DNA from 2 places in the Paenibacillus sp. Leaf72 genome. Region 2 is predicted to be linked to the other one. Evidence: riboswitches for the same ligand, from Rfam matches in the RefSeq annotation. Region 2 holds a riboswitch; the other holds the start of a gene.
The links. Region 2 has a riboswitch for cobalamin ahead of ASF12_RS23045 (ABC transporter substrate-binding protein). Riboswitches for the same ligand answer to the same signal wherever they lie in the genome.
Positions count from the first base shown of each region.

Region 1: another riboswitch for cobalamin. It lies ahead of ASF12_RS32090 (energy-coupling factor ABC transporter permease); the one in region 2 lies ahead of ASF12_RS23045 (ABC transporter substrate-binding protein).

Region 1 covers NZ_LMLV01000035.1:182,859-185,961, forward strand. Annotated here, with positions in the region: gene ASF12_RS32085 (DUF445 domain-containing protein) at 1-683, shown strand, start outside; cobalamin riboswitch at 780-984, shown strand; gene ASF12_RS32090 (energy-coupling factor ABC transporter permease) at 1,152-1,925, shown strand; gene ASF12_RS32095 (energy-coupling factor ABC transporter substrate-binding protein) at 1,925-2,209, shown strand; gene cbiQ (cobalt ECF transporter T component CbiQ) at 2,206-3,018, shown strand; gene ASF12_RS32105 (energy-coupling factor ABC transporter ATP-binding protein) at 3,005-3,103, shown strand, end outside.
Region 2 covers NZ_LMLV01000030.1:405,666-408,768, forward strand. Annotated here, with positions in the region: gene ASF12_RS23035 (LysM peptidoglycan-binding domain-containing protein) at 1-5, shown strand, start outside; gene ASF12_RS23040 (hypothetical protein) at 84-1,115, opposite strand; cobalamin riboswitch at 1,341-1,603, shown strand; gene ASF12_RS23045 (ABC transporter substrate-binding protein) at 1,886-3,103, shown strand, end outside.

The DNA.
Region 1 (3,103 bases), on a different contig from region 2:
ATGTAGGCCATTGGATTCGCAAGCGTGAAACCGAGGAAATGCTCGGCAAGCTCGCCTTCAAAAAGCTGGAGGAGCTTAAGGTAGGCGGCTTCATGGGGTTTGCACTGCAAGCTTTCGTCGGCTTTATGAACGAGGAGAAGCTCGGCGGTTTGATCCAGAACATGCTGCTCTCTACGATGCAGGAGCTTTCCCATCCTGGAAGCCCGCATCGGCAGAAGCTGCTGCTTGAGGTGAGAGCCCAGGCGGAGAAGCTTGCCGATAACGAAGAGCTGATGCTCAAGCTGAAGCAGCTCATTGAACAGGGGGTGGACAGCGTTGAAACGGAGCGCTTCATCCATTTGCGTCTGGAGGAGCTGAGACAGCTCGTGCTGGACAAGCTGGAGGAGCAGCATCGCAGCGGAGGGCGCGCCATTGTGCAGGGATACCGTTTTGCAACGGATTATTTGAATGGCAAGCAGGAAATGCTCGCCAATTGGGAAGATGGCATTCGCGGCTATCTCGTTCGACTTATTGAAAATAATCACTATCGCATCGGTGCGCTCGTTCGGGATAATCTCGACCGGATGGATGACAAGGCGCTCGTCTCCATGCTGGAGGAAAAGGTCGGCAACGATTTGCAGTGGATTCGTGTCAACGGCGCATTATGCGGTTTTGTCGTAGGCGTTATTTTGTCCTTCTTCTAACAGGAAGGTAGCCATTTACATTTATAGGGGACAGCCTGAATTTTTTGTGATAAGATCAAACTACAAAATGACCAATGAATACAAGGATTTTGAAAAATGATTGACATGGAACGAGGTGCCTTTGCGCACGTCAAAGGGTAACAGGGAATCGGGTGCAAATCCCGAGCGGTCCCGCCACTGTAATCGGGGAGTTTTCCTTCACCAGCAGGAGTCACTTGGCCTAAGCTTTAGGGCAGCCAGGGAAGACGAAGGAAAATAATGATCCGCTAGCCAGGAGACCTACCTCGTTCCAGCACCACAGTGCCTTCGCGGAAAGGATAGGTGTACGAATGAAAGCGATTGCTACCAGTCTGTTTGCTGGCGCAACCGTCTATTTCTGCGTACACATGGCCGTTTTCCCAGCGAAGGGAAAGCGGTCATTTTTTGTTGTCTTTAGGCATGAACACATTGGGGAGGGTATTGAAACGAATGGTCAAGTTAAAAAGCAAGACAGCAGTTAGCACCGCTTTGCTGGTTATTGGCTTCACGCTTTTTTTACTGGTGAATGAGCCGCAATCCGCTTATGCGATGCACATTATGGAAGGGTTTTTGCCTGTGGGGTGGGCGATTTTTTGGTGGGTGGCCTTTATTCCTTTTTTCATCCTGGGTGTACGCGCCATTCGGAAAATTACAAAGGAAGCACCAGAGCTTAAGCTGATGCTGGGCTTGGCGGCAGCTTTCACCTTCGTGCTGTCCGCGCTTAAGATTCCTTCCGTTACAGGCAGCAGCTCGCACCCGACGGGAACGGGGCTTGGAACGGTTATGTTCGGGCCGCTGCCCATGAGCGTATTAGGTTCTATGGTATTGCTGTTTCAAGCGGTGCTGCTTGCACATGGCGGGCTGACGACGCTTGGGGCGAATGCTTTTTCAATGGCGGTTGCAGGTCCCGCTGCTGGCTATGCCGTCTATCGGCTGCTGATGCGTTCAGGCAGCAAGCAAGGCGTGGCGATTTTTTCTGCTGCCGCTGTTGCCGATCTGGCCACTTATATCGTTACTTCGATTCAACTGGCTGTTGCTTTTCCGGCTGTTGAGGGAGGCATTCTCGCATCCTTTATGAAATTTGGCGGTATTTTTGCGATTACCCAGGTTCCGCTTGCTATTAGCGAAGGCTTGCTGACGGTATTGATCTGGAACTGGCTGCAATCTTTTAATACGGACGAGCTGTCTATTTTGAAGCGGAGAATGAAAGGGGATCGCGTGTAATGAGCCGCAGTGCCAAAAATATTTGGATTTTAGCCATTGTTGTTTTGCTTGCCGTTGCGCCTTTAATATTCATTAACGCCGAGTTTGGCGGCGCGGATGGCGCGGCGGAGGAAATGATCCAGACGATTGCGCCCCATTATGAGCCTTGGGCGTCTCCGCTCACTGAGGTGCCGGGAGAAACGGAAAGCATGCTGTTCGCGCTGCAAGCTGCGATTGGCGCTGGCGTAATCGGCTATGTGATTGGCCTTTTTAAAGGGAAGTCGGGGAAATCAAAGCAGCAATGATGAAATGGATTGATACGATTTCTTATTCCAATAAGCTGCGGGATTTACCCGCCATTTGGAAATGCGGGCTTGCAGCCCTTCTGCTGCTGCTTGCCTATATCGCTCATCCGCTCGTACAGCTTGTCATTTTCGGATGGCTTGCACTGTGGACGGTCGGCTATGCGAAAGTGCCCGCTAAGCTTTATGCGGCGCTGCTTTTCTCCTCTTGCCTGCTGTTCATTCTCAGCTTGCCCGCGCTGCTCATTGAATTCAGCAATAGCAGCAGCGAAGCGGGAAGCTTGGCGGCAGCGAAAGCAGGCTGGATGCTCGTTTCATGGAAGCCGCTTAGCCTGTATGTGCCAGAGGCATCGTTAGGGCTGGCCGGACATATTTTTACGCGTATTCTTGCTTGCCTGGCATGTATGTTTTTTATCACCTTGACGACCCCCTTCCCGGATCTGCTGCAAGTGCTGAAGCGGTTGAAAATGCCGCAAATTGTACTGGAGCTCATGATTATTATGTATCGCTTCATCTTTCTGCTGCTGGATACGGCGGGGGCTATGCTGGTCGCGCAGCGTGCACGCGGCGGTCAACACGGTTTTAAAGGCAAATTGCAGGGTACGGCGGCGATTGCTGTGCGGCTCTTCGTCAAAACGATGCATCGATACAAGGGGCTCTCGAATGGGCTTATGGCAAGAGGATTTACGAATGAAATCCGTCTTGCGCCTAGTGTAAAGCGGACGGTTCGCCTCCGATATTGGGCGGAAGCGGGGCTCGGCTTAACGATTTTGCTGGCAGCAGAGCTATGGCTTCGGTATGGAGGTGAATAAGCTGGCGGATAACGATCGGGCATCAACCATTATGGAAATGAACCAAGTGAGCTATGCTTATCCCGGAACGGACAAGACCGCTTTA
Region 2 (3,103 bases):
GCTAGTTTTTAAATTAATAAGTTAATAGCAAAGCACCTTTTCTTCATAACGGAGAAGAGGTGCTCTCTGATTTGTTAATAAATCTAACCATCCTTCAACTGATCTACAATCTCCTGCAGCAAAATCTTTTCCGTCTCCTTCAATTTTTGCAGCTGCTCCATTTGCTTGTACAACGTATCCGAGCTTCGAGTAAGCCAATATTTTAAGATGGAATTTCTTACAGCCTGCGCAGTAGCCTCCAGCTTTCTCCATCTGCTTAAAATTTGATTATCATCAATCAAATGATGGTTATTAATCATGTAGTTTAATCGCATGGTCATGCATTTCTTATGGTCGTAAAGCAGGTGGAACGATCTAATATCAAATACTACCTCTTCTTGAGCCAAATATTTTAAATACTCGGAGGCCTTGTCGTAAACATTAATACCGAAGGTTAGCCCGGGTGTGCCTAAAGCTTGGTTATAATGTTCATCCGTATGTGCCTTAGACAAGAGGTAGGCATTCATCGTATTTTTCACATATGTTAGAGAAAAAGTATAATCGGTATTTTCGAGCGGCTTCAATAAATAAAGATGGTCTTTAAAATCATGGGCATCGATTTCTAATATATGAAATGCTCTATGAAAAGCTTCGTAATCACAGGTGATATTCGTTGAATATTTTCCGTTGGCATTATTGTCACAAAAGTACAGCTTTTTATTTGCATCATCATACCCATTTATCATGACTTCATGTGGGGATCTTGCCGAAATTTCATACTCTTTAATATGAAAACGGTCGATCATAACGATTACATAATAGCCGCCATCAATCGATGCTTTTATAAAATCAAACAGGTCGTTATTTAAAATCGTTGAGCTTTGCCTATCTAGCGCTATCCGCTGAAAATCAATAAATGGGCAGTCATAAAACTCAACCATTTTATCTCTATAATAACCGTTGAAGAAAAAGGTATATAATTGGTTTGGATCAGGAATATCGAATAAATTAATATAATTATTCATAAACCATAATTTTTTCGAGTCCACACGCGAGATAATAGAATAAAAATCACTGTAAAACCAATATGAATCAATAATTTGCTTTTCTTCAACTGGAAGGATTTTCACCGTCACTGTGATCATTCCTTTTCTATTTGATTAGGTTATCTATTGGATTAATTTAATAAATAAGCTCATCATGCGTGAAGTAATTTCAATATAACATTACTGGAAAAAATATGAAAGTTTTATGTTGAAAACACTTTCATTTTCGAATTAAAGCCATTGACAGATTCCCGCTTCCTCCCTATGATTAAGAATGGATTACGGACAGGACGGGCTTATGAGCCTGCAAAACTTCATACTTGAATGAAAATAGGTGCGAAATGTTGGCTGGAACTTATACGTCTTCGTTCGCTTAAAAGGGAAGTTCGGTTAAAGGCCGACACGGACCCGCCACTGTAAAGGGCAGCAGCTTACACAGGCTGCGCTCCCCTCACAAATAAGCCACTGGCTGATGAGCTTCTTTTCGTCGCAAGACGAATAGCAGATGCTTACCCTAGCTGGGAAGGGAAGAGAGGGAGGCCCCAAGTCAGGAGACCTGCCTGTTTTAACATCACTGTTTGACCTACGGTGCTTAGGGAGGTGGTTGGTTATGCCCATTTATTGCAAAATGTCTAACGATTATTTGTTGCTTCATGGCGAGCAGACGCAGATAAGGTTTAGTTATTTAACATAAAAGCATTTCTGACTGCTTTTTAAGGGTCGGGGATGCTTTTTTTAAATATAGAGAAAAGATATGATTTTTCTATCCTTTCTCTATATTTCTACGCGAAACGGTAGCTTTGCCGCCACAGGACGGCTTTCGGCCGTTTACGCTTACTAGAAGGGGAGACAAAAGAAAAATGAACCACACGAAGAAGCCGCTTAGCTTGTCACTTGGAATGATGATCGTTTGCTTGATGCTGGTCCTTGCAGGATGCAGCACGAATGCTGGCCAAAACGCAGAGCAGGGCACGGATGCTGCCTCGGGAAACAACGCTGCTGCCGCTAAAAAAACACTAACAATGGCGTACACTTGGAACCCTGCAGGCGTTGATCCGCATGGCGACGATAGCTGGGATGTTATGCGCTCGGGCGCAGGGGAAACGCTGATTAAATTGAATGAGCAGCTGCAGCCATCCGCTTGGCTCGCGAAGGAATGGAAGCAGGAGGATGCTAATACGTGGACGTTCAAGCTGGAAACGGGCGTAACGTTCCACAACGGCAAAAAAATGGATGCTGAAAGCGTAAAAGCATCGCTGCTGCGTTCCATTGCGAACAGCCATTTGGCGAAGGATTTGCTTCTGGTTAAAGATATTGAAGTGCTTGCGCCTGACGAGCTGAAAATGATTACGACACAGCCGAACTCGGCGATCATTTCCAGCTTGGCTGATCCAAGCACGATTATTCTTGATGTTGACAGCATGAAGGAAGCGGGCAGCTACCCGGCCATGACGGGAGCTTTCAAAATCAAGCAATTTACGAAAGACGTATCGCTTGTTGTTGAGCGTTATGATGGCTATTGGGGGGAACCCGCAAAGCTTTCAGAAGTGACGATGAAGTTTGTAACCGATGGCAACACGCGTCTGATGGCGCTGCAAGCTGGTGAAGTAGATGTCGCAACGGACATTCCGATTGACAGCATTGAGCTGGTAGAGAAGGACAGCAAGCTGGAAGTGCTGTCTGCCCCATCGGTTCGTACACATATGGTATTATTTAATATGAATTCTGCTTTGTTTAAAGAAAAATCGAACCGCGAGGTTGTAGATCAAGCGATTCCGCGCGAGGCGATTATTGAATCGGTTATGCGTGGTTACGGCACGAAAGCGAAAAGCCCGTTCCCGGAAATTTTGCCATTCGGCAAAGTGGCGGAGCAAGCAGCAGGGGAAACGACGGAGCAATTGCTGACCGCTGGCGGCTGGCAGAAAAATGCGGAAGGCATGTGGGAGAAGGAAGGCAAGCCGTTCGAGGCGACGCTCCTTACGTTCCCGCACCGCCCAGAGCTGTCGGTTATGGCAGAGGTTATTCAAAATCAACTGCTTAATGAAGGAATTACCGTGAAAATACGCAAGGTTGAAAAT